DNA from 4 places in the Streptomyces sp. NPDC091272 genome. Region 3 is predicted to be linked to each of the others. Evidence: riboswitches for the same ligand, from Rfam matches in the RefSeq annotation. Region 3 holds a riboswitch; each other region holds the start of a gene.
The links. A riboswitch is a leader RNA that binds a small molecule or an ion and turns the genes downstream of it on or off. The one in region 3 is predicted to bind cobalamin.
Positions count from the first base shown of each region.

Region 1: linked by a shared signal. The riboswitch ahead of ACIQM4_RS32485 (ABC transporter substrate-binding protein) and the one ahead of ACIQM4_RS17870 (CbtB-domain containing protein) in region 3 are both predicted to bind cobalamin.
Region 2: linked by a shared signal. The riboswitch ahead of ACIQM4_RS06050 (ribonucleoside-diphosphate reductase subunit alpha) and the one ahead of ACIQM4_RS17870 (CbtB-domain containing protein) in region 3 are both predicted to bind cobalamin.
Region 4: linked by a shared signal. The riboswitch ahead of ACIQM4_RS20615 (cobalamin biosynthesis protein) and the one ahead of ACIQM4_RS17870 (CbtB-domain containing protein) in region 3 are both predicted to bind cobalamin.

Region 1 is NZ_JBIVVC010000017.1:22,184-26,386, forward strand. It holds gene ACIQM4_RS32475 (ABC transporter ATP-binding protein) at 1-488, opposite strand, end outside; gene ACIQM4_RS32480 (FecCD family ABC transporter permease) at 598-1,644, opposite strand; gene ACIQM4_RS32485 (ABC transporter substrate-binding protein) at 1,652-2,644, opposite strand; cobalamin riboswitch at 2,683-2,830, opposite strand; gene ACIQM4_RS32490 (Mov34/MPN/PAD-1 family protein) at 2,878-3,294, opposite strand; gene ACIQM4_RS32495 (amino acid permease) at 3,439-4,203, opposite strand, start outside.
Region 2 is NZ_JBIVVC010000002.1:275,201-279,403, reverse strand. It holds gene ACIQM4_RS06050 (ribonucleoside-diphosphate reductase subunit alpha) at 1-2,220, opposite strand, end outside; cobalamin riboswitch at 2,360-2,497, opposite strand; gene ACIQM4_RS06045 (GNAT family N-acetyltransferase) at 2,572-3,072, opposite strand; gene mctP (monocarboxylate uptake permease MctP) at 3,159-4,203, opposite strand, start outside.
Region 3 is NZ_JBIVVC010000005.1:515,257-519,459, reverse strand. It holds gene ACIQM4_RS17890 (HAD-IIA family hydrolase) at 1-239, shown strand, start outside; gene ACIQM4_RS17885 (hypothetical protein) at 333-899, shown strand; gene ACIQM4_RS17880 (class F sortase) at 1,032-1,724, shown strand; gene ACIQM4_RS17875 (CbtA family protein) at 1,694-2,485, opposite strand; gene ACIQM4_RS17870 (CbtB-domain containing protein) at 2,504-2,722, opposite strand; cobalamin riboswitch at 2,756-2,920, opposite strand; gene ACIQM4_RS17865 (glycoside hydrolase family 6 protein) at 3,527-4,203, shown strand, end outside.
Region 4 is NZ_JBIVVC010000007.1:79,388-83,590, forward strand. It holds gene ACIQM4_RS20605 (anion permease) at 1-1,194, shown strand, start outside; gene ACIQM4_RS20610 (hypothetical protein) at 1,208-1,429, shown strand; cobalamin riboswitch at 1,549-1,687, shown strand; gene ACIQM4_RS20615 (cobalamin biosynthesis protein) at 1,724-2,728, shown strand; gene ACIQM4_RS20620 (cobyric acid synthase) at 2,725-4,203, shown strand, end outside.

The DNA of each region.
Region 1 (4,203 bases), on a different contig from region 3:
AGGACGACAACGGCGGGCTCCTGGACCAACGCGCGTGCCACGAGGGCGCGTTGGCGCTCGCCGCCGGAGAGGGAGGGGAACGGGCGGTCGGCGAGGGCGTCGATGCCGACGCGCCCCAGCGCGGCCCGCACCAGAGCGGCGTCGGCCGCGGTGTCGGCCTCCCAGAACCTCTTGTGCGGGGAGCGGCCCATCGCGACGACCTCGCGGACGGACAGCTCGAAGACGGCCTGGCCGTCCTGCGGGACGGTGGCCAGGCGCCGGGCGCGCTCCTTGGCACCCATGGTGTGCAGGTCCTCGCCGTCCAGGAGGGCGCGGCCGTGGGTGGGGGCCAGGGTGCCGTAGACGCAGCGCAGGAGGGTGGTCTTGCCGCTGCCGTTGGGGCCGACGAGACCGACGGTCTCGCCCGCGCGGGCCTCGATGTCGACGGAGTCGACGAGGTGGCGGCCGTCGGTCCCGTACGAGAGCCCCTCTGTCCGCAGTGTGGTCATGCCGGGACTCCTCGGGGACGGTGCGGGGCGGGCGGGGACGGTGCGGGGCGGGCGGGGGCGGGCGGGACGAAGGGCCGGGCGTGAGGGCCTGCCCCGCCCTGGCGTCGGCTCATGACGGCGCCTCCTCGGGTCTGCGGCGCAGCAGCCACAGGAAGAAGGGGCCGCCGATGAGGGCGGTGAGGATGCCGACCGGGATGTCCTGGGGTTCGGCGATGACGCGGGCGCCGAGGTCGGCGAGGACCAGGAAGGCGGCCCCGGCGAGCGCGACGACCGGCAGCAGTGTCCGGTGCGAGGCCCCGACCAGCATCCGGGCGGCGTGCGGGACGAGCAGGCCGATGAAGCCGATCGCCCCGGAGACGGAGACCAGGACGCCGGTGACGAGGGAGGACAGGACGAATACGCCCGCCCGGAAGCGCGAGGTGTCGAGCCCGAGGACGGTCGCTCCCTCCTCCCCCACCAGCATCAGGTCGAGCGGCCTGGCGAGGGCGACGAGCAGCGCGGTACCCGCCGCGAGGACGACGGCCGGCAGCAGGAGCATGTCCCACCGGGCGCTGCCGAGGCCGCCGAGCGTCCAGTACATGGCTTCCTGGAAGTGCTCGCGCTTCGCCGAGGTGACCATGACCAGGCTGGTCAGCGCGGACAGGATGTACGCGACGGCGACCCCGGCGAGGACGAGCCGGGTGCCGGTCATCCGGCCGCCGCGCCTGGCGAGGCTGTAGACGAGGACCAGCGCGAGCAGCGAGCCGGCGAACGCGCCCGCCGGCATGGTGACGGTCGTCGCGAGGCCCAGCCCGCTGCCGATCCCGAAGACGATGACCAGGACGACGCCCGCCGACGCCCCGGAGGAGATGCCGAGCAGGTACGGGTCGGCCAGCGGGTTGCGTACGAGCGCCTGGAGCACCGTGCCGACCACGGCCAGGCCCGCGCCGACGATCGCGCCGAGCAGGACGCGCGGCATCCGTACGTCCAGGACGATCGTGCGGAAGGGGCTCGGCTCCGCGCCGCCCGTGACGATGTCGAGGACCTGGGAGGCGGGGATGCGGACCTGTCCGAGGGCGAGGCCCGCGACCGTCGCCGCCGCGAGTGCGGCGGCGAGGACGGTGAGGACGAGGGTGTAGCGGAGCGGCCCGCGGGCGGGCGGTGTGCGGCAGCTCACGGCGGGGCTACTTCTTCAGCTCGGGGTGGAGCTGGGTGGCGAGGCGTTCGATCGCGGCGGGGGCCCGGACGCCGACCACCAGCTCGGAGAGCGGCAGCACCGCGAACCTCTTGTTCTTCACCGCGGGCACGTCCTTCAGCGCCGGGTCGTCGAGCAGCCGCTTCTTCTTCTGCTCGACGGTGGTCGCGCCGTAGTCGATGATCATGATGACCTCGGGCCTGCGGGTGACGACCTGTTCCCAGGAGGCGTCGGTGAAGGACTTCGGGACGTCCGCCATGACGTTCCTGCCGCCGGCCCGGGTGATCATCTCGTTGGCGATGCCCTTGCCGCCCGCGGTGGAGGCGGTCTTGTCGCCACTGTCGTACGCGAAGACGCTGACCGGCTCGACACCGGCCAGCCGGGCCGCGGTGTCCTTGACCGTCTTCTTCGCGCCGGCGACCCAGGCGTCGGCGCGCGCGCCGACGCCGAAGGTGCGGCCGGTCTCGGTGACTTCCCGGTAGATGTCGTCGACGGCGCTGCTGCCCTCGGTGCAGTACTCGATGTTGAGCCGGGAGTCGATGCCGGACTTCTTGAGGTCCGCGCGGCCGGTGCCCTGCTTGGGGTCGAAGGCGGAGGCGTAACCGCCGTAGACGAAGTCGGGGTCGGCGGCGAGGAGCTTCTCCTTGGAGGGGTACTCCTTGGCGACGACGGGGATCTTCGCGTAGTCGGCCGCGTACTTCGGGAGGATCTTGTCGTCGAGGTAGGCGGTGCCGGTGACGGACTTCGCCAGGCCGAGTTCCAGGAGGACCTCGGTGGCGTGCTGGTTCATCGCCAGGGCGCGCTCGGGGGGCTTGGTGTACGTGGTCCGCACGCCGCAGTTCTCGACGGTGTACGGGAAGCCGGGGGCGGCCTTCGCCCGGTCCCTCGCCCCGGTGTCCTGCGGCTCGCCCGCGCAGGCGGTGAGCGGGAGCAGGGTGGCTGCGGCGGCGGCTATGACGAGCGTGCGGCGGAACGCGGGCATGACGGTGGGCCTCCTCGGGGGATGTCCTCGTCCCCTCGTACGGATGGGAGGCGGCAGGTCAGTTCCTGGCTTCCGGGCCTGCGAGGGCCTGGTCACAGTGGCGGGACCGTGCCGGATTCACACCGGCTTCCTGGGTTCTGCCGCCCAGGTCGCGCACAGTCTCTCACCTGGGAGGAAGCGGCCGTCCTCCCAGGCACGTCCAGGCACGTCACCACTGCCGGCGGCGGCCCCGGCTAGCCGGCCACCTGTACCTCTTCCTCCGTGATCACGCCGTCCACGATCCGGTAGGACCGGAACTGGAACTCACCGAGGCCGTCCGCGTCGGCCGTCGACACCAGGACGTAGTGGGCGCCCGGCTCGTTGGCGTAGGTGACGTCCGTGCGGGACGGGTAGGCCTCGGTGGCCGTGTGCGAGTGGTAGACGATCACCGGTTCCTCGTCCCGGTCGTCCATCTCCCGGTACAGCTTCAGCAGGTCGCCCGAGTCGAACTCGTAGAAGGTGGGCGAGCGCGCCGCGTTCAGCATCGGCACGAAGCGCTCGGGGCGGCCCGTCCCCTCCGGCCCCGCCACCACGCCGCACGCCTCGTCGGGGTGGTCGGCGCGCGCATGGGCCACGATCTGGTCGTAAACGGTCCGGGAAATGGTCAGCATGCGGCCCAGGATATGCAGAAGGCCCCGCCCGTACCGAGGAGTGGTACGGGCGGGACCGAATGCTGGACGACCTGGCGGACTACCTGCGGGACGACCCGCCGGACGATCTGCTGGACGACCCGCCGGACGACCCGCCCGACGGTGTTACTTCTTGGCCGCGAACTTCTCCGGGTTCCTGGCCTTCATCACCAGGTAGGAGACGCCCAGCAGCAGCGCCCACACCGGCGCGCAGTACAGCGAGATCCTGGCGTCCTTGTCGATGCCCATCAGCACGATCACCATCGCGATGAACGCCAGCGCGAACCAGCTGGTCCAGGGCGCGCCCGGGGCCCGGAACGAGGACTTCGGGAGCACGCCCGCGTCGGAGAGCTTCCGGTAGCGGATCTGCGAGCAGAGGATCATGATCCAGGCCCACATGCCGGAGATGGTCGCGAAGGAGACGACGTAGTTGAACGCCTCGCCCGGCCACTGGTAGTTGATCCACACGCCGACCAGCATGAGTGCGGCGGAGAACGAGGTGCCGGCCAGCGGCAGCCCGCGTGCCGTCAGCTTGGTGAAGAACTTCGGCGCCTGTCCGTTGAGCGCGAGGTCGCGCAGCATCCGGCCGGTGGAGTACATGCCGGAGTTGCAGGAGGACAGCGCCGCGGTGAGGACGACGAAGTTGACGATGGCGGCGCCGACGCCCAGGCCCATCTTCTCGAAGGCCGCGACGAACGGCGAGATGCCGGGCTGGAAGTGCGTCCAGGGCACCACCGAGAGGATCATGATCAGCGCGCCGACGTAGAAGACGGCGATGCGCCACGGCACGGTGTTGATGGCCTTCGGCAGCACGGTCTTCGGGTCCTTGGACTCGCCCGCGGTCACACCGACCAGCTCGACGGCGAGGAAGGCGAACATGACCATCTGGAG
Region 2 (4,203 bases), on a different contig from region 3:
CTTCTTCCAGGCGTACGCGTACATCGAGCTGAGCTTGCCGATGGTGGGCGTTTCCAGGAAGAGGTTCAGGGACTGCGACTGGTCGAGGTACGGGGTGCGGGCGGCGGCCATGTCGATCAGGCCGCGCTGCGGGATCTCCCAGGCGGTGCGGTACAGGTCGCGGACCTCGGCCGGGATCCAGTTGAACCCCTGGACCGAGCCGGACGCCTCGCGCAGCGCCTCGCGGGTCTGCGCGTCCCAGACGCCGAGCGCCTTCAGGTCGCGGACCAGGTAGGAGTTGACCTGGAGGAACTCGCCGGAGAGGGTCTCGCGCTTGAAGAGGTTGGAGACCTGCGGCTCGATGCACTCGTACACACCGGCGATCGAGGCGATGGTGGCCGTCGGCGCGATGGCGAGCAGGAGCGAGTTGCGCATGCCGGTCCTGGCGATGCGGGCGCGCAGGGCCTCCCAGCGCTCCGGCCAGGAGAACTCGACACCGTAGTGGTCGGGGTGCAGCACGCCGCGGGCGGTGCGGGTCTTCTCCCAGGCGGGCAGCGGGCCGGAGCGCTCGGCGAGGTCGCAGGACGCCTCGTACGCGGCCAGCATGATCCGCTCGGCGATCCTCGTGGAGAGCGCGGCGGCCTCGGGGGAGTCGAACGGCAGCTTCAGCTGGAAGAAGACGTCCTGGAGGCCCATCGCGCCCAGGCCGACCGGGCGCCACCTGGAGTTGGAGTTCCCGGCCTGCTCGGTCGGGTAGAAGTTGATGTCCACCACGCGGTCGAGGAAGGTGACGGCCGTACGGACGGTCTCGTCCAGGCGGTCCCAGTCGATGCTGCCGGCCTCGGTGTCGACGAAGGCACCCAGGTTGACCGAACCGAGGTTGCAGACGGCCGTCTCGCCGTCGTTCGTCACTTCGAGGATCTCGGTGCACAGGTTGGAGGAGTGGACCGTGTGGCCCGGCTCCGCCGTCTGGTTGGCGGTCCGGTTGGAGGCGTCCTTGAAGGTGATCCAGCCGTTGCCGGTCTGCGCGAGGGTGCGCATCATGCGGCCGTACAGCTCACGGGCGGGCATCGACTTCTTGGCCAGCCCCGCCGCCTCGGCCTTGCGGTACGCGGCGTCGAACTCCCCGCCCCACAGGTCGACCAACTCGGGGACGTCGGCGGGTGAGAACAGCGACCAGCTGCCGTCCTGGTCGACGCGGCGCATGAACTCGTCCGGGATCCAGTGGGCGAGGTTCAGGTTGTGGGTGCGGCGGGCGTCCTCGCCGGTGTTGTCGCGCAGCTCCAGGAACTCCTCGACGTCCGCGTGCCAGGTCTCCAGGTAGACGGCGGCGGCGCCCTTGCGGCGGCCGCCCTGGTTCACCGCGGCGACCGAGGCGTCCAGGGTCTTCAGGAACGGCACGATGCCGTTGGAGTGCCCGTTGGTGCCGCGGATCAGTGAACCGCGGGCGCGGATGCGGGAGTACGAGAGGCCGATGCCGCCGGCGTGCTTGGAGAGGCGGGCGACCTGGTGGTAGCGGTCGTAGATCGAGTCCAGCTCGTCCATCGGCGAGTCGAGGAGGTAGCAGGACGACATCTGCGGGTGGCGGGTGCCGGAGTTGAAGAGCGTCGGCGAGGACGGGAGGTAGTCCAGCCGGCTCATCAGCCGGTAGAGCGAGGCGACCTCGGCCAGTGCCCGCGTGCTGTCGTCCTCGGCGAGGCCGGAGGCCACGCGCAGCATGAAGTGCTGCGGGGTCTCGACGACCTGGCGGGTGATCGGGTGGCGGAGCAGGTAGCGGCTGTAGACGGTACGCAGACCGAAGTACTCGAAGCGGTCGTCGCCTTCCAGGTCGACCAGCTCGTCCAGCGCGGCCGCGTGCCGGGTGACGAAGTCGGCCGTGCGGTCCGCGATGAGCCCTTCGCGGTGACCGACGGAGACGGACTCCGAGAAGCAGTTCACGCCCTGGGTGGCCGCCTCGTCCCGGATCGTACGGGCGAGGAGACGGGCCGCGAGGCGCGAGTAGGCGGGGTCCTCGGAGATCAGGCCCGCGGCGGCCTCGGTGGCGAGCGACCTGAGCTCCGCGGCGTCCGAACGGGCGTTGCGCCCACGCAGGGCGGCGGCGGCGACCCGGCCGGGGTCGGTGTCGGGCAGGTCGGCGGTCAGGTCGGTCAGGGTGCGCAGGAGCGCGGTCCCGGGCGCGTCCTGGTTTCCTTCGTTGCCCTGTACTGCCTGGGCGGCCGGATCGACTGGCGCGATGGTCACGTGGGGGCTCTCCCTCGCTCGGCGCTGGGCCTGCGGCGGAGGGGGCGCGCGAGCGCACGGCACCCCGGAAAAGGGCACGCGTCGCCTGGCGTCCACCGGCCCAACCGCGAGACCCGGACGTATCGGTGTCCGGTTCGGTCGAGCCGGACGCGCTGTCGGCAGGTCCTCGGACTTGGCGGTACGCAAAAGCGCACATGACACACCGTTGCGGGACAGTTCCGGATTCGCACCGGATTTCCCTGCGGCGACAGCGAGCACGAGCATACATGTGGTGGGTGCTGGACGAAGACCCCACCACATCTAGTGTCGCGAGTCGCGAGACTTCATATGCGCAAGCGGTTCAGAAGGGGCTCAGAGGGGCCGTTCGTAGGTGAACAGGGTCAGTCCAGGCACCGGGTCCCAGTCCCGCTCCGGGGTGCGTACGAAGCCCAGCCGCTCGTAGATCCGATGTGCGCCGCGCATGGCCGGCTGGGTGGACATCACCACCCGTACGACGCCCTCCTCCGCCCTCGCACGGGCGACGCAGGCGCGGACGAGCGCCTCGCCTGCGCCGCGGCCCCTGGCCCGGCGGGCGACCGCGAGCATCCGGAACTCGGCCTCGCCGGGGCCGGCGATGTCCTGCATCGGGCTGCCCTGCGGGGCGTAGGTGACGGTGCCGAGGAGCGTGCCCTCGGGGTCGGTGGCCACCAGCAGTTCGGCGTGGGCGGCGCGGGTGGCGGCGTCCCGCAGCACGGGCAGGTAGTCGTCCTCCTCGCCGTAGGTGAGGAGGCCGTCGTCCAGGTAGGCGCGGGCGGTGAGTTCGCCCACCTCGGTGTGTTCGGCGGGTCGGGCGGGCCGGATTGCAATGTCCATGGGGGGAGTGTGCAACGACGAGGGCCCGGCGCCCACCCCGTTCCGAGGGGTGGAGCGCCGGGCCGCACGCGCTGTGCCTGAGCGGGTCAGTGACCGCCGGGGGCGCCCGCCGTGGCCGGCGGCAGCTCGACCTTGACGCCCGGGTCGCCCGCGTCCGCCGTGTAGTCGGACGGGCTGGTCTCGTCGATGCCGTCGGGGGCCTTGAGGGCCCGCAGGACGAAGGTGAGCACCACGGTGACCAGGACGTTCAGCAGGAACGCGGTGAGGCCGATGTAGCCGATCTCGCCGATGCCCGGGATCGCGGCGTTGGAGCCGCCGAAGTGCTTCTGGGTGGGCGAGGCGACGCCGTAGGCGGCCAGCGTGCCGTAGACCATGCCGACGGCCCAGCCGGCCAGCAGCGCCCAGCGGTGGAACCAGCGGGTGAACAGGCCGCCGACCAGTGCGGGCATCGTCTGCAGGATCCAGATGCCGCCCAGCAGCTGGAAGTTGATCGCGACCGTCTTGTCCATGGTGAGGACGAAGACGAGCGCGCCCACCTTCACCAGCAGCGAGACCAGCTTGGAGACCTTGGTCTCCTGCGCCGGGGTCGCGTCCGGCTTGATGAAGTCCTTGTAGATGTTGCGGGTGAAGAGGTTCGCGGCGGCGATCGACATGATGGCCGCCGGGACGAGTGCGCCGATGCCGATCGCGGCGAAGGCGACGCCGGTGAACCAGTCGGGGAACATGTTCTCGAACAGCTGCGGGATCGCCAACTGGCCGTTCTTCACCTTGATCCCGGCGGCGATCGCCATGAACCCGAGTATCGCGAGCAGTCCCAGCATCAGCGAGTACAGCGGCAGGATGGTGGTGTTGCGGCGGATCACGTTGCGGCTCTTGGAGGAGAGCGTGGCGGTGATCGAGTGCGGATACATGAAGAGCGCGAGCGCGGAGCCGAGGGCCAGGGTCGCGTAGGTCCACTGACCGGTGTGGCCCGGGGTTAGCGCGCCGGTCGGCTTGCCGTCCGCGCCCGGGGTGCTGAACTTCTCCTGGGCCGCCGAGAAGATGGCGTCGAAGCCACCGAGCTTGATCGGGATGTAGATGATCGCGACGACGATGACCAGGTAGATCAGTCCGTCCTTCACGAACGCGATC
Region 3 (4,203 bases):
TCGCGGGCAAGCCCAACCCGTTGATGATGCGCACCGGCCTCAACGCCATCGGCGCGCACTCGGAGACCAGCGCGATGATCGGCGACCGGATGGACACCGACGTGCTGGCGGGCCTTGAGGCGGGAATGGAGACGTTCCTGGTGCTCACCGGGCTGACCGGCAAGGACGACATCGACAAGTACCCGTTCACGCCGTCCACCATCGTCGACTCGATCGCCGACCTGGTCGACCGCATCTGACCCTCCCGGGGGCCCGTACGGCGCAGTCACGGGCCCCTGGGGATGCGGGCGATGTGCGCACGGGCGAATCTTCGGAGTACCAGGAGGTTCACTATGCGCTCATCGCAGTTCACGCTGTGTGCAGGTGCGGTGCTCGCGGCGGTACTCGTCCCCGCGCCCGCCGCCCTCGCCGCGTCACCGGCCGCCACCGGTCCGGTCATCGTCACGAACAACGAGGACTCGAACGGCTTCGTCACCGTCACCCCGTCCACCGTCGCAGCCGGCGGGGAGGTGGACCTGCGCGTCGACGTGTGCGAGGGCGAGCGGGCCATCGGCACGTCGGAGGCCTTCTCCTCACCCGCGTACTTCAACCCGGCCGCCGACGGCGGTCTGTTCGCCGAGGCCCGGATCCGCTCCGACGCCCAGGGCCGCGACTACGGCATCCACGTCAAGTGCGAGGAGGGCGGTGGCAACGCCAAGGGCAACGTCACCGTCGTGCACCACAGGACCGAACCGACCGCACCCGTCCACGCGGGCGGCGGCGGTACGGCGCAGCTGGCCGCCGAGTCCGACGGCCCCGGCACCCCGCACACCCTGATCGGCCTCGGCCTCGCGGGGGTGGCCGCCGTCGCCATCGCCGGCCGTTCCGTGCGCCGCCGCCGCCGCAACGGCTCGCGCTAGGGACTCTCGCCCGGATCACGCGCGCCAGGACCGATCCGGACGGGAGACCCGCAGCGACGCCCCGTCAGGGGCACGGGCACCTGCGCGGCCGGCGACAGCGGATCCGCGCGAAGCACCGAGGGAGCACTCACCATGAGTACCGACGAATCTGCTTCCGGCAAGGGCCGGGCGGTCACCGGCACCGCCTGGGCGGTGCTGCTCCTCGGACTGTGGCTGTGGGGCCGCGACCTCACCGAAGGCACCGGCGGCCATGCCGCGTCGGCCGCCGGTGACGTGGCCGCGGTGGGACGCCCACTGCTGCAGGTCGAACTGCCCGACGCGCACCGGCCGGTCGCCGGGGTGCGCCCGCGGCGCCTCGACATCCCCTCGCTCGGCATCTCCGCGCCGGTGGCCCCGCGCGGGCTCGACGCCCATGGCGCGGTGGACCCGCCGCCGTACGAACAGCCCAAGGTGGTCGGCTGGTACCGGGACGGCGCCCGGCCGGGCGCGCGCGGTGTGACGCTGCTCGTGGGACACGTCGACACCAGGAGCAAGCCCGCCGTCTTCTACGGCCTCAGCTCCGCCCGCCCCGGCGAACGGGTCAAGATCACCGGAGCGGACGGCTCGGTCACCGAGTTCACGGTCGACGACGTCCAGGTCTTCAGCCGCGACAAGTTCGACGCGAAGAAGGCCTACGGACCCCGCAAGGACGGCAGGGCCGAACTGCGGCTCATCACCTGCGGCGGTACGTACGACCACGCGGCCCGCTCCTACACGGCCAACGTGGTCGTCTCCGCCTATCTGACGGGAGCCGTTCAGGCCCCTGCCGGGACCGCCACCTCCTGAGCGGGGGCGGGGGAACCGGCCCGCTGCGCGGCCCGCAGCCCGAGAGCGCCGAAGACCGCCGCGAACACCGCCCACAGCAGCAGCTGTGACCCGAGCGAGAGCACCCGGAAGTCCCACAGCAGCGTGGCGGGCACGGGGACCTCGTCCGGATTTCCGGGCAGCAGGAACAGCACGGCCAGCGTCACCGCCCCGGTCAGGAAGACCGCGCCGTGCCGCAACGGCTCCGGCCGGCCCGCCAGCCGTACGTACAACTGCCTGGCCAGGAGCATGCCGAGGACGCCGATCACGACGGCGGCCAGCCACAGCTGCTGGCGCTCTCCCACCGTGTTGGCGTCGCCCACGCCCGGCGGCGCCGCCGGGTAGCGCAGCCCCGGCAGCAGGGCCACCGCGACGAACGCGGCGGCGCAGAACCCGAGCGCGCGCGGCCAGGCCCGTACGAGGAAGCCGGTGCGGCGGTGCACCAGTGCGTACGCCACGGCGAACAGCACGCCGAGCGCCAGGCCCGCGACCACGGCGGTGACCACCAGGCCGAAGTGCTGCTGCCCGCGCGAGAACAGCTCCTCGTGGTGCTCGGCGACTGCGCCCGCCGCCGCGTGCGCGTGCTCGGCCGCCTCCGCCTTGGCCGAGCGCGCCTCTTCGAGGACGATCGCCCGGTCCATCACGGGTTCGGCGAGCAGCAGCGAGAAGAGGCCGGTGACCAGGCCCGCTGCCCCGCCCGCCGCGAGTCCGCGGCCGAGCAGGGGGAGTATGAGGTTGTTCATGGTGCTCAACGGCCCCGATCAGTGGCAGGGGGCACCGAAGAGGTGCCGGCCGTCGTGCGAGAACTCGTGCAGATAGCTGCCGGTCGCGGAGATGATGTGGCCGTTGTCCATGAACACGGCGTACAGCGCGATCAGCGCGACGATCACCGCGGCGGCCAGAATCAGCAGATCCCGGGTGCGGGTGGTCGCGGACGCGAGGTCAGTGGTCTGTGCGGACTGCTGAGCAGACGCGGACATAGCGGTGTGCCTCCTTGAGGGGTTTCCACGCCCCGATGCAGGAGGACGACGGGTCAGTTCCTGACTCCCGCGGCCGCGCGCTGCGCGGACGTGGTCACAGTGGCGGGACCGCCCCGGATTCGCACCGGAGTTCCTGTTCACCGTCGCCTCGAAGTGTGAAGTTGTCCTCCGGAGAGTCCCAGTCTGGCTGAACACTGTCAACAGGGGTCCGGTCAGCGGGCCCGCCGGGGGCGGGGCGGGGGCGAAGTACCTGGCCCGGCCGACTGCTCGCTCCCCCCGGAGCGGTCGGCCGGGCCGGTCCTCGACCGCGCGCGCACGAACTGCGGGAGAAGCCCGGCGCCGTCGCGGGAGGTTCTGGGGGACCAGCTCGGAACTGCGGGCCGGGGGCTGGGGCCGCCACACCACTTTAGAGCGCCCAAGCGCCGTTCTCCATAGGGTAGTTGACGCGATGTCACGAGAGAGTCGCGGCGGGTGTCCCGGCCGCCGGTACAGGCGTGCCGGTGCGAACCCCGCTCGCCGCGGGCCCCGGCACAAGATTTTCCCGGTCGGCCTCGGCGCGGCAACCCGGCGCGGGACCCCGCAGAGCCCGCGAACGAGCTGGTGGGGAGTGGTGCAACAGCTTCACGACGAAGCAGGACACGCCTCGTGGGGCGGGAGCCCGATGTGTCAGGATTGGATTCGACCGGTTCTGTCCGGGCAGGGGCGCCTGGGGGGCTGCCTCGGAATTTCTTTCATCTTCGAGACGGTCACCTTCGAGAGGTTTCGAGAAGGTCGGTCCTCACAAAGGCGCCCAAGGGGGAGTCGATGTACGGCAGTTACAGCGGACGTGTGCGAGCGGTCGGAGCGGTCGCGGTGGGGGCCGCGCTGCTCCTGACGGGCTGCACCTCGGACGGCGGCGGGGACGGTGACACCGCGGGGAAGAACCCGCCGGTCTCCCAGCTGCCCAAGGGCGACGACCCGTACTGGGTCAATCCGGACGCCAAGGCGGCCCAGGCGCTCGCCGAGGAGGGCGACGCGTCGAAACAGGACCTGATCAAGAAGATCGCCCAGCAGCCGGCCGGCGAGTGGCTGATCCCGGAGAACGCCAAGGACCAGGCGAAGGGCTTCACCGAGGCAGCAGCCGCCGCCGACCGCGAGGCGATCCTCGTCGTCTACAACATCCCGCACCGCGACTGCGGCAACTACTCCGGCGGCGGCGCCTCCGACGGCAACGCCTACCGCGCCTTCATCAAGGAGGTCGCCGAGGGCATCGGCGACCGGCCGGCGACGGTGATCCTGGAGCCCGACGCGGTGCTCCACCTGGTCGACAACTGCACCCCCGAGAAGTTCCACGAGGAGCGCTACGACCTCCTCAAGGGCGCCATCAAGACCCTGAAGCAGCAGCCGAAGACCAAGGTCTACCTCGACGCGGGCAACGCGGGCTGGGGCAAGCCGGACCAGATCTTCGAGCCGCTGAAGTGGTCGGGCATCGACCAGGCCGA
Region 4 (4,203 bases), on a different contig from region 3:
ACGAACGGTTTCCACGACACTGCCAACGCGATGGCCACGACCATCTCGACCGGCGCACTCAAGCCCAAGACGGCGGTGGCCATGTCCGCCGTGCTCAACCTCGTTGGTGCTTTCCTCTCCGTCGAGGTCGCCAAGACGATCTCCGGCGGGCTCATCAACGAGAGCGGCATCACGACGGAAGTGATCTTCGCGGCGCTGGTCGGCGCCATCCTCTGGAACCTGTTGACCTGGCTGATCGGTCTGCCGTCCAGTTCCTCCCACGCACTCTTCGGCGGCCTCATCGGCGCCACCTTGATGTCGGTGGGTACCTCGGGGGTCAACGGCAGCGTCGTCATCACCAAGGTGCTGCTGCCCGCGATCGCCGCGCCGCTGGTGGCCGGCGTCGCCGCGTACCTCGCCACGAAGCTCACCTTCAAGCTGGCGTCCAGGACCGACGAGAAGGCCACCGCCAAGGGTTACCGCGCGGGCCAGATCGCCTCCGCCGGCCTCGTCTCCCTCGCGCACGGCACCAACGACGCCCAGAAGACGATGGGTGTCATCACCCTGGCCCTGGTCACCGGAAACGTGCTGGCCCCCGGCTCCAACCCGCCCCTGTGGGTCATCGTCTCGGCCGGTGTGGCCATCGCCGCCGGTACGTACCTGGGCGGCTGGCGCATCATCCGCACCATGGGCAAGGGCCTCACCGACCTCCGTCCGCCGCAGGGCTTCGCCGCCCAGACCGGCGCCGCGACGGTCATCCTGGCCTCCTCGCACCTCGGCTTCTCCCTCTCCACCACCCAGGTCTGCTCCGGCTCCGTGATGGGCGCGGGCCTCGGCCGCAAGGGCGGCGTGGTCCGCTGGTCGACCGCGACCCGGATGTTCGTCGCCTGGGGCCTGACGCTGCCCGCCGCGGGTCTGGTCGCCGCCGCCGCGGAGTTCCTGACGGGTCAGGGCGCCTGGGGCGTCACCGCCGTGGCCGTCCTGCTGGTCGCGGGCTCGGGTGTGATCTGGGCCCTGTCGCGCCGCAAGCCGGTCGACCACACCAACGTCACCGCCGACGACCTGGAGACGTCCGGCGAGCCCGCGGGCGTCGTCACCGCCGCCGTCGCCGCGGTCACCCCGCCCCCGGCCGGTGTCCTGCTGCACGACACGGACGACATAAAGGCCACCCTCCACTCCCCCGCCGAGGCGGCCCGCCCGGCCGCATCGGTCTAAGGACGCACACGACATGAACATCGACTGGGCAGCTCTCGGCACCGTCTTCGGCGTCAGCCTCGTGGCCACCGTGGGCCTGGTGGGCCTGTTCACCCTCGGCATCGTGGGGCTCTCCAAGCAGGAGGGCGCCACCGCCTCGGGCGGCTCCGCGACCGTGGCACGTACCGGCGCCTACGCCTGCTTCGCGCTCTGCGCGGCGGCCGTGGCATACGGAATCTTCCTGATCGTCGCCTGATCCTCGCTCCGCCCCCGCCGCCCCGTGCCTCGTGCGCGGGGCGGTTCTGCGTGCGCCCCCGGGCGGGCCGGTGCACGCGGGGAGCGCCGCAGGTCAACCCCAGGTTGACGGCTGTTCGCGGAGCGTGGTGGACTGCCGGAGCCAATACGGCGGCATGGAGAGGAAGCCGGTGCGAATCCGGCGCGGTCCCGCCACTGTCACGTACGTCCCGCGAGGGCCGTACGGAAGCCAGGAACTCCCAGCCGCTCGTCACGTCGAACCAGGGCGCGGACCCTGAGTTAAGGACACATCGCCATGCCCGGCTGCGGAACCCGCGGTCCAGCCGCCCCCTGCCCGAGTCCCGCCCGCGTCTTCGCGTACGGCGCCGCCGCCGGACTCCTCGGCGACCTGCTGCTCGGCGACCCCCGCAGGGGCCATCCCGTCGCCGCCTTCGGGCGGGCCGCAGCCGCGGTCGAGCGGGCGCTGTGGCGCGACCACCGCGGCCGGGGCGCCCTGCACACCCTGCTCTGCGTGGGCGGGGCCACGGGCGCCGCCGCGCTCGCCGCGCGCGCCGTGCGCCGCTCGCCCGCCGCGTCCGTCGCCCTGACCGCCGCCGTCACCTGGTCGGTCGTCGGTGGTACGTCGCTGGGGCGGGAGGCCCGCGCGGTCGGCGGGGCCCTGGCCGCGGGGGACCTCGACGTCGCCCGCGAGCGGCTGCCGCACCTGTGCGGGCGCGACCCGCAGGCCCTGGACGGACAGCAGATGGCGCGCGCCGTCGTGGAGTCGGTCGCCGAGAACACCTCGGACGCGGTGGTGGGCGCGCTGGTGTGGGGCGCGGTCGCCGGCGTGCCGGGGCTGGTGGCCTTCCGGGCGGTGAACACCCTGGACGCGATGGTCGGCCACAGGTCGCCGCACCATCTGCGGTACGGGTGGGCATCGGCGCGCCTCGACGACCTCGCGGGCTGGCCCGGCGCCCGGCTGACGGCCGCGCTGGCCGTGCTCGCGGGGGGTGACCCCCGGGGCGCTTTGCGGGCATGGCGCGCGGACGCCGCACACCACCCGAGCCCCAACGCGGGCCCGGTGGAGGCCTCGTTCGCGGGCGCCCTGGGCGTCACCCTCGGCGGCACGCTCTCCTACGCGGGCCGGGTGGAGCACCGTGCGGTGCTGAACGGGAAGAGCGGGCGTCCCGTGGACGTACCGGACATCGAGCGTGCGGTGCGGCTGTCGCGCCGGGTGAATCTGCTGGCGTTGGCCGTGTGCGCGGCGGGCCGGCTGGCCGCTTCGTACGGGCACGCGTACGTGAAGGGACGTAACTCATGAGCGGTGGCGGGCTGCTGGTCGCGGGGACCACGTCGGACGCGGGCAAGAGCGTGGTCACGGCGGGGATCTGCCGGTGGCTGGTGCGCCAAGGGGTGAAGGTCGCCCCGTTCAAGGCGCAGAACATGTCGCTGAACTCCTTCGTGACCCGTGAGGGCGCGGAGATCGGGCGCGCCCAGGCGATGCAGGCACAGGCCGCGCGGGTCGAGCCGAGCGCCCTGATGAACCCGGTGCTGCTCAAACCGGGCAGCGACAGGTCGAGTCAGGTGGTGCTGCTCGGCAAGCCGGTCGGCGAGATGAGCGCCCGCGGCTTCTTCGGCACGGCGGGCGGCAGGACGTACGGCAAGGGCGTGCAGGGCGGGCACCGCGAGGCGCTGCTCGGGACGGTCACCGAGTGCCTGGCCGAACTGCGCGACCAGTACGACGCGGTGATCTGCGAGGGCGCCGGAAGCCCGGCGGAGATCAATCTGCGCCGTACCGACATCGTGAACATGGGGATCGCACGGGCCGCGGACTTCCCGGTGGTGGTGGTCGGGGACATCGACCGCGGGGGCGTCTTCGCGTCGTTCTTCGGCACCACCGCGCTGCTCGCGCGGGAGGACCAGCGGCTGGTGGCGGGCTACCTGGTGAACAAGTTCCGGGGTGATGTCTCGCTCCTGGAGCCTGGCCTGGAGATGCTGGAGGACCTGACCGGGCGCAGGACGTACGGCGTGCTGCCGTTCGCGCACGGGCTCGGCATCGACGAGGAGGACGGCCTGCGGGTGTCGCTGCGCGGTGCGGTGCGCGAGTCCGTGGTGGCGCCGCCGGTCGGCGAGGACGTGCTGCGGGTCGCGGTGTGCGCGGTGCCGCTGATGTCCAACTTCACCGACGTGGACGCGCTGGCCGCCGAACCGGGTGTGGTCGTGCGGTTCGTGGACCGCGCGGAGGAGCTGGCCGACGCGGACCTGGTGGTCGTGCCCGGCACCCGCGGCACGGTGGGGGCGCTGCGGTGGCTGCGGGAGCGCGGCCTCGCGGACGCGCTGCTGCGGCGGGCCGCCGAGGGGCTGCCGGTGCTGGGGATCTGCGGCGGGTACCAGCTGCTCGGCACCCGCATCGAGGACGAGGTCGAGTCGCGCGCCGGGGTGGTCGAGGGGCTGGGCCTGCTGCCGGTACGGGTGCGCTTCGCCCGCGAGAAGACGCTCACCCGGCCGGTGGGCGAGGCGCTCGGCGAGGCCGTCGAGGCGTACGAGATCCATCACGGGGTGGCCGAGGTCCTCGGTGGGGAAGCCTTCCTGGACGGGTGCCGGGTGGGCGCCGTGTGGGGGACGCACTGGCACGGGTCGCTGGAGAGCGACGGGTTCCGGCGGGCCTTCCTGCGGGAGGTCGCGACGGCTGCGGGCCGGCGTTTCGTACCGGCACCGGACACGAGCTTCGAGGCCCTGCGCGAGGAGCAGCTGGACAGGCTCGGCGATCTGATCGAGGAACACGCGGACACGGAC